DNA from 2 places in the Denitratisoma sp. DHT3 genome. Region 2 is predicted to be linked to the other one. Evidence: riboswitches for the same ligand, from Rfam matches in the RefSeq annotation. Region 2 holds a riboswitch; the other holds the start of a gene.
What was found. A riboswitch is a leader RNA that binds a small molecule or an ion and turns the genes downstream of it on or off. The one in region 2 is predicted to bind cobalamin.

Region 1: linked by a shared signal. The riboswitch ahead of btuB (TonB-dependent vitamin B12 receptor) and the one ahead of cobT (nicotinate-nucleotide--dimethylbenzimidazole phosphoribosyltransferase) in region 2 are both predicted to bind cobalamin.

The regions. Positions count from the first base shown of each region.
Region 1 covers NZ_CP020914.1:2,417,516-2,421,892, reverse strand. Annotated here, with positions in the region: gene B9N43_RS11115 (P-II family nitrogen regulator) at 143-331, shown strand; gene B9N43_RS11110 (septal ring lytic transglycosylase RlpA family protein) at 372-1,370, opposite strand; cobalamin riboswitch at 1,390-1,595, shown strand; gene btuB (TonB-dependent vitamin B12 receptor) at 1,703-3,529, shown strand; gene B9N43_RS11100 (hypothetical protein) at 3,553-4,137, shown strand; gene cobO (cob(I)yrinic acid a,c-diamide adenosyltransferase) at 4,137-4,377, shown strand, end outside.
Region 2 covers NZ_CP020914.1:2,217,550-2,221,926, forward strand. Annotated here, with positions in the region: gene cobD (threonine-phosphate decarboxylase CobD) at 1-900, opposite strand, end outside; gene cobT (nicotinate-nucleotide--dimethylbenzimidazole phosphoribosyltransferase) at 929-1,984, opposite strand; cobalamin riboswitch at 2,047-2,251, opposite strand; gene cbiB (adenosylcobinamide-phosphate synthase CbiB) at 2,336-3,271, shown strand; gene B9N43_RS10265 (hypothetical protein) at 3,273-3,986, opposite strand; gene B9N43_RS10270 (ASKHA domain-containing protein) at 3,983-4,377, opposite strand, start outside.

The sequences.
Region 1 (4,377 bases), 200 kb from region 2:
GCCGTGCAACGTCTGAAATTGTATCGATAGGGGAAACAATCGCAGTCTCTGTAAAAATGACCGAGATCGACCTTCAGGTACCATGCGGATGTTTTCTTTGGGCTACAAGGCGCGCCCTTTGATTGTATATCCGTGGGAAACAATGAGGGAAATCAAGGCCGTCATCCGCCCCGGCAAGCTGGACGCGCTACGCCAGGTGCCGGGCTTTCCCGGCATGACCGTCAGCAAGGCCGAGGGCGTTTCCGCGCCCGAGCGCATGGGCGACGGCCTGGTCTGGGTGACCGACGTGGTCCGGGCGGCGTTCGTGCACAATCCGCCGTCCGCAGCGTAGGCGGCGCGGCACCACGCCGCGCGGGCGCGGATGGGAAAGGTCAGCGGACGATGATCGTCGGCCGCACGCCCAGGGCGTTGGCGATGCGCGAGACCGCGGCCTCGGCTTCGGCGCGGCTGGCGAAGGGGCCGATCTGCACCCGGTGCAGCTTGCCCGCCACTTCGGTGCGGAAACGGTCCGAGAGCCAGTCCAGTTCGCGGGTCATGTGGGTGCGGAAGCTGTCGGCGTTGTCGGGGTTGCCGAAGGCGCCCAACTGGATGAAGGTGCCGCGCGCCTCGGCCACGGCCGGTGCGGCGGGCGCCGGCTCGCTGGCCAGGCGGGCGATGGGATCGTCCTCCGGCGGCGGCGGGTTGCGCAACGCCAGGGTCGGCGACAGACCCGGCAAGGGGAGCGGGGTTTCGCCCGGACGCAGGCTTTCCACCTCCACCAGGCCGCTGCCGTTGCCGGTGAGTCCCAGCTTCCAGGCGGCGGTGTAGGAAAGATCGATGATGCGGTCGCCGTGGAATGGGCCGCGGTCGTTCACCCGCAGCACCACGGCGCGGCCGTTGGCCGGGTTGCTCACCCGCACGTAGGAGGGGATCGGCAGCGTGGTGTGGGCGGCGGTCATGCCATACATGTCGTAGGGCTCGCCGGAGGAGGTCTTCTGGCCGTGGAACTTGCGGCCGTACCAGCTGGCGATGCCGCGCACCTTGTAGGACGCGGCGTCCTTCATGGGCACGTAGTCCTTGCCCAGCACCGAGTAGGGATTGTTGGCGAAACGGTGCAACGGCTCCCATTGCGGCACGGCGTCGGGAATGGCCTCCATGTCCTCGGGCGGATTGTCGCCGGGGCCGTCGTCCTTGTAGAAACCGCCGCCCTTTTTCAAGACGTAGGCGGCCGCCTTGGGCGGCGCCTTCCTGGTGGTCGCGGGCGCGGGCGTCGCGGCCTCGCCCTGCTCGGCCGCGGGCCGCGGCGGCACGCTGCCGCAGGCGGCCAGGAGCAGGGGAACGACGAGGGGGAACAGGCGCGTCGCGCGCCGGCGGGACAAGGCGATTGACATGGCGCGAATCATACCTGCTAAGATGCGCCCCGCTTCAGGTGTCCCCATTCGGGGATGAAACGGGAAGCCGGTGCGCCCGCAAGGGCAATTCCGGCGCTGCCCCCGCAACGGTAAGCGAGTCAAGGAATCGGCCAGAGCCACTGTGCATCCGCATGGGAAGGCGCCGGTTCCCGGGAAACCTCCCGCTCGCCAGCCCGGAGACCGGCCTGGAGTCGAATGTCGGCGTTGCGGAGGGCGATGCACCGAGAAGGGTGCACGCCCTTCTTTCTGAATCTCCTCTGCAGGCCGTTTGGCCAACCTGGCGCGCGGGTGTGCGCAGATGAGGAGCTTTCATGAAGTCCCGCTTTCTTCCGGCAGCCTTGCTGCTCGGTTCCCCTTTTGTCCTTGCCGCCGAGTCGGCGGCGGTTGTCGATGCCGGCGCCGTGGTGGTGACGGCGACCCGCACGGCCCGGCCGGCCGAGACCGAGCTGCTGCCCGTCACCGTGATCGACCGGGCGGAGATCGAGCGCAGCCAGGCGGTTTCCGTACAGGATCTGCTGCGCTTTCAGCCCGGCATCGCCATCGCCAACGCCGGCGGCCAGGGCAAGGTGACCAGCCTGTTCCTGCGCGGCGCCAATGCCGACCATGTGCTGGTGTTGCTGGACGGCGTCAAGCTCGGCTCCGCCAGCACCGGCACCGCCGCCTTGCAGGACCTGCCGCTGGAAATGATCGAGCGGATCGAGATCGTGCGCGGCGCCCGCTCCAGCCTCTACGGTTCCGAGGCGCTGGGCGGGGTGATCCAGATCTTTACCCGCAAGGGCGGCCGGGACGCGCGGCCGGCGCTCTCTCTCGGCGCCGGGAGTCACGGAACTTGGCAAGGCGCCGCGTCCCTGGCCGGCAACTTCGGCGCCGCCGGTTGGTACAGCCTGGGCGCGGCGACTTTCGAGACCGCCGGCCTCAACGCCTGCAAGGGCAGCCGCAGCGCGGGCTGCTTCGTGGCGGAGCCGGATCGCGACGGCTATCGCAACCAATCGGGCCGCCTGCGCTTCGGCTGGCGCTTCGACAACGGCGCCGAAGCCGAGGTGAACTGGCTGCGCGCCGAGAGCCGCAACAAGTACGACGGCAGCAGCGTCAATGCCGCGCAGTCCGTGCAGCAGGCGCTGGGCGCCAGCCTGGGCGTCGCGCCGCTCGCCGGCTGGCGCGCCACGCTGCGCCTCGGCCAGAGCCGGGACGCCGCCGACAACTTCAAGGATGCGCTGTTCAAGAGCCGCTTCAATACCCGGCGCGACACGGTGAACTGGCAGAACGAAATCGCCCTGGCTCCGGGCCAGCAACTGGTGGCCGGGGTGGACTGGCAGCGCGACCGGCTGGAAAGCACCACCCGCTACGCCGTCGGCAGCCGCGACAATGCCGGCGTCTTCGCCCAATATCTGGCCGAGGCGGGCGGCCACGACTGGCAGCTCTCCGCGCGGCGCGACGACAGCGAGCAGTTCGGCGCCAAGACCACCGGCGCCCTGGCCTGGGGCCATGCCCTGACGCGGGACCTGCGCCTCACTGCCAGCCATGGCACGGCCTTCAAGGCGCCGACCTTCAATCAGCTCTACTACCCTGGTTTCGGCAATCCGCAGCTGCGGCCCGAGGAAGCGCGCAGTCTCGGCCTGGGCCTCGCCGGCACGCTGCCCGCCGGCCGCTGGTCGGTGAATGCCTTCGAGACGCGGATCGACCGGCTGATCGGTTTCGACAGCCGCTTCACGCCGGTCAACATCGATGCCGCGCGCTTGCGCGGCGGCGAGGCGACGGCATCGTGGCGCGGCCGTGACTGGGAACTGCGCGGCACCCTGAGCCTGCTCGACCCGGAAAACCTCGGCGCCGGCGCCAACCATGGCAAGACATTGCCGCGCCGGGCACGCCAATCGTTCCTGCTCAGCGCCGATCGCGAGGCCGGCGCCTGGCGCTGGGGCGCGGACCTGCGGGGCGAGGGCCATCGCTACGACGACCTCGCCAACACCGTGCGCCTGGGCGGCTACGCCACCGTCGACCTGCGCGCGGAATACCGCATCGACCCCGTCTGGCGCCTGCAAGCCAGGATCGAGAACCTTCTCGACCGCGGCTATGAAACCGCCTACCTCTACAACCAGCCCGGCCGCGGGCTGTATCTCACCCTGCGTTACCAACCCTGATCTTCCAACGAAAGGAGCATGACATGATGAACGCAACCACCCTGCGCAATCCTCGGGTACTGATCCTCGCCCTGACCCTGCTCATGGCGCTGACCCGCAGCCACCACTGGGCCGGCCTCCATACGCTGCCCGACGCCTCCTGGGCGGTGTTCTTCCTTGGCGGCGCCGTGCTCGGCTCGCTGCGCGCCTTCGCCGGCCTCTGTGCGCTGGCGGCGGCCATCGACTGGGCGGCGATCGTCCTCGGCGGCGTCTCCGGTTTCTGCGTGACGCCCGCCTACGCCATGCTGCTGCCGGCCTACGCCGCACTCTGGCTCGGCGGACGCTGGTATGCGCGTCAACGCCGGGGCGTCTCGGAGCCCTGGGCCGCGCTGGTCCTGGCCGTGCTCCTTTCCGCCCTGGTGGCGGAGCTGTGCTCCAGCGGCGGTTTCTATTTCTTCGGCGGACGTTACGCCGATCCCACGCTGGCCGGCTTCCTGCCGCGCCTGGTGCGCTACTTCCCGCCCATGCTGGGGACGATGGCCTGCTACGTGGGCCTGGCGGTCGCCGCCTGGGCCGCGCTGTCGGCCATGCTGCCGCGCCAGGCGGCCGCTCGCCGGGAGGATCGTTGATGAGTGCGGAACGCGACCAGCGCCATGCCGATCGCATGGCGCGGAAGAAGGCCGTGGTGGATGCCGCCATCGCCCGCGCCACGGTGTCCAAAGGACTGATCCTGGTGCTCACCGGCAACGGCAAGGGCAAGTCCAGCTCCGCCTTCGGCATGGTGGCCCGCGCCCTGGGCCACGGCATGCGGGTGGCGGTGTTCCAGTTCATCAAGGGCAGCGGCGCCACCGGCGAGCAGGCCTATTTGC
Region 2 (4,377 bases):
CCTTGGAATGTAGTGGAATAGGCTGCTGGTCGTGTTTCCCTTGAGGCCAAAGCTGGCTAATATTGCCGCCAGTCTCTGGCTGGCCTGAACCAGTCGGCGGCGTTGGTTGAATTGCCAGGGCTGGTCGGTAAGTGCCTGCACTGCAACGTGGCGGCATGGATGGGCTATGGACCAAGGCCCCAATTGATCACCCAGAATGGTGAGTAATGACGCCGGTCCGATGACAAAACCAACTCTCGCCCCTGCCAAACCAAAGAACTTGCCGAGAGAACGCAGCACTATCAGGCTAGGACAGTTGGCACCGACATTGGATATTAAACTTCCTGTTGGATCAACGTCAGCAAAAGCTTCGTCGATTACAAGCCAGCCTCCACGTCGATTCAACTTGTGAGCGACAGCTAACAGCTTATCGGAGGAATGCCGATGACCGGTTGGGTTATTCGGATTGATAACAACTACCACATCGGCATTCGTCGCCACATCATCTAATGATTCTGGAGAGAAAGTCCGCACTTGATGGGCTTCTCGGTGCCAGGCTCTCAAATGCTCTGCGTAACTTGGTGCTTGCACGGCTACACGGCAAGGAGTACGCAAGCGAGGTAAGGCCTGGATCGCTGCCTGAGATCCAGCCACGGGTAATAAAGACTGATCCTCTGTCAGTTCGTAATATTTGCGTGCCACAGTCTGAAGTTCATCGTCTTCCTCAGGTAAACGTTGCCAACAATTGCTGGGCGGCGGTGAGGCAGGATAAGAGAATGGTGATATGCCAGTGGATAAGTCTACCCACTGGTGGATGGGTATATCCCACTGTAAGGATGCTTGTCTTAATCGGCCGCCATGGTGCAGTGGTGTTAGCGAAGATAAGGAAGATAAAGTGCGTTGGGACTGATATTTGGCCATGGTGAAAGCACTAAGGGATCATCACCCGTCAGATAGTTGTTTCGGAGACACCGGCAGACTCGAAGCTGGCCATCTGCACCAGGAAATTTGCTGCTGCTTGAATGAGTGGTAATGCCAACGCTGCGCCAGTCCCCTCGCCTAAACGCATGCCAAGATTCAGTAATGGTCTTTTACCTAGGGCACCCATCTGAATCTTATGCCCGGGTTCTTCTGATCCATGGGCAAAAACACAATAATCTAGCAGGTGAGGTTGAAGCCTAGCAGCTATAAGCAGGGAGGCAGTGACGATGAATCCGTCTACTATGATCAATACACCGGCTTCGCCAGCGGCGAGTAGTGCACCTGTCATCATCGCGATTTCGAAGCCGCCAAAGTGGGTTAGGATCGCCAAGGGATCGGAATTTCCACGATAGCGGGATGCGGCTACAGAGAGTAATTCCTGCTTGCGTATAAGGCCGACATCGTCGAGTCCAGTCCCGGGGCCGATACAGGAATTCAATGGGGCAGGGGCTAGGTAATGGGTGATCAATGAAGCTGAAGCGGTATTGCCAATTCCCATTTCTCCACAAGCTAATACATTGCATCCGTTTTGGATCAACTGTCGAACAAGCTCACTTCCTATTTCGATCGCCGCATGGCATTGGGCGTCGGTCATGGCAGGTCCTTCCAGGTAACTGGCAGTTCCAGGAGCAATCTTGGCATCTATAAGGCCTGTTCGTTTTCCAAAGACATGAGCGACGCCTGCATCAACCACTTGCAAAGACCAGCCCAACTGGCGAGCGAATACGTTAATTGCAGCACCACCCGCCAGGAAGTTTTCCACCATTTGCCAGGTGACTTCTTGAGGATAGGCAGATATGCCTTCTTGAGCAGCGCCATGATCGCCTGCGAAAACCAACAGATGAGGGGCAACAATTTCTGGTGACAGCGTATTCTGGATGCGACCGAGTTGTAGGGCCAGTTCTTCTAACCGTCCCAAGGCTCCCTTTGGCTTGGTTTTGAGATCAATTTTGCGTTGCAAGGCTTCATCAAAGGTAGTCTGAAGCGGGCGCAAGTCGGCGCCAATTTTGCTAAATGAATGCATCCGATTCTCCAGTTGACAGTCCAAGACATGGGTACGGTTTCCAGCCATGGCCCAGTAGGACGTTGATTGGATCACTCGCCGGCAGGTCTTCTGACTCCCGGATCATTCGCCTTGCCCGCACCTTCCCGTGGATGATTATTACCACAGTGGTTGGTCATGGACCATGCAGGCAGCGTCCCCGGTCACAGCGGCGGGCCCGCCACGGTTTCGCACCGTGTTCCCTTAGCTAGCGAGGTGTGTTACCACGCTGATTATCAATTCCACAAATGTGGTATGTCAAAGTTCCACGAGTGTCTCGATAAGTTTCTATTATGAGTGCGCATACAATCTGCTCCGATGTTGGAGAAATCTATGAATAGCGGATTGTTGCTGCTGGCTGCCATCGGAGCAGTGATGTTAGATCGATGGCTGGGGGAACCCCGACAATGGCATCCCCTGGTGGGGTTTGGCCGCTTGGCAGGCGCGATCGAGGCGCGCTGGCGGGTGGAAAACGCCATCCCGCGCCATGGCCAGATTCTCGGCCTGTCGGCTTGGTTGCTCGCCGTGGTCCCCCTGAGCCTGCTAGCCCTAGCCTTGTGCCGTCTACCGTGGGGGCTGGGTTGGCTGGCATCATGCCTGTGCTTGTATTTCAGTCTGGGCGCCCGCAGCCTAGAACAGCATGTGCTCGCCGTGATTCATCCGCTGGAGGCGGGCGACCTTACCACCGCACGTGTCTCGCTGGGGCGGATCGTTTCTCGGGATACGGCAGTGCTGGATGCCGATGGAGTGACGCGGGCCGCACTGGAAACCACGCTGGAGAACGGAAACGACGCTGTGTTCGGTGCCCTGTTCTGGTTTGCCTTGCTAGGAGGGCCGGGGGCGGTGCTGTTTCGCCTGGCCAACACCTTAGATGCCATGTGGGGCTACAAGAGTCCGCGCTATCGCAACTTTGGCTGGGCGGCAGCCCGACTGGACGATGCGCTGAACTGGCTGCCCGCACGGCTGACGGCCTTGACTTATGCCCTGCTGGGAAATACCACGCAGGCGATCACCAGCTGGCGGCATCAGGCACACACTTGGGATAGCCCTAATGCAGGACCGGTAATGGCGTCAGGTGCCGGAAGTCTGGGGCTTATTCTCGGTGGCACTGCAAGCTATCAGGGCGTTGGTGAGCAACGGCCGCTTTTAGGAGCTGGCAGGAATCCTATTGCCAGGGATCTACATCGAGGGCTGGGATTGGTCCGTAAGGGCCTCACTGTTTGGCTAACTACGGGGATCATGGCCTGGTTCGCGAGTCAGCTGATATGACTCAGTCCAACTTCCGGGATCCGCCATAGGGTTGCTTGCGCAAGACGCAGTTCTTAAGATCACAAATCCGGCAGGGATCAACCTCAGGAGATTCGGAGCGGCCACCAGGCACCAGCCCAACGATTGCGAGCAGGCTTTTCTCGGGGATCATCATGTGTTGATCATTGAGCCTTACAGGTACCTGCCCCTTGGGCAGGTAATCGAAAAGTACCTCGATGTCGCCAATCTTCCATCCGGTATAGCCTGGGCCATAGCGGAGTGTGCTGCCAAAACTCCTGCTGCTAGCGTCCCTGTAGGAATCAGCTTGCAACCCTTCCATCATAGAGCTGATCGCAGTCGTAGCCGCGCTGTCTAACGCCAAGGCCTCCAGCATGTCGCCATCGTCTGTGTACTGCCGGACCTTTTCGCTGACGCGGGGCCCTAGGGTAGCTAGAATGAGGCGGATAGCACTGGATTTGCGCAAAATCTTGCTCAGTCGTTGGCTGCGCAGACAGGCCTGACCCGTGAGTCGAATCTGCTCCCCATCAATACATTCGATGGGGATTTCCAACCAAGTTCCCCAAGGTTGTGCCAGCCCGTTCAATTGGGCTAGCTGCTGATCGATGACTTCCTGAATTGGAGGACTTATCGGCTGACCATGGGGATAGCCCATCAGATGATGAAGTTCATTCCCGTCTACTATGAGTTTTCGGTCTGCCAGGCGATTGATCATCATGCATGCTCCGCCGGGTTTGGCCGTTGCCCTGCCAGGCTACCCTTCAGGGATGGAAAGTCGTCTTCGGCATGGGGCAGTAAAGTTGCGTCCACGAAGTCCTGGTTGAAATGGGGGTCAGCGGTGAGCTCAATATATTCCACCAACCGGGCGATCTGGTCAGCCTCGGCGCGGCGGCGGGCGTCGAGCAGGGCGATGCGGGCGCCGTCGCCTGCGGCATTACCCACGGACAAGATGTTTTCCAGGCCTGAGTCCGGAAACATGCCGATTGCCAAAGCGCGGCCCAAGTCAATGACACTACCGAAAGCGCCTGCGATAAGCACTTTATCTGGCTGCTGTCGGCCGAATTTACGAAGTAAAACTTGAGCTCCAGCGTAGAGAGCGCCTTTTGCCA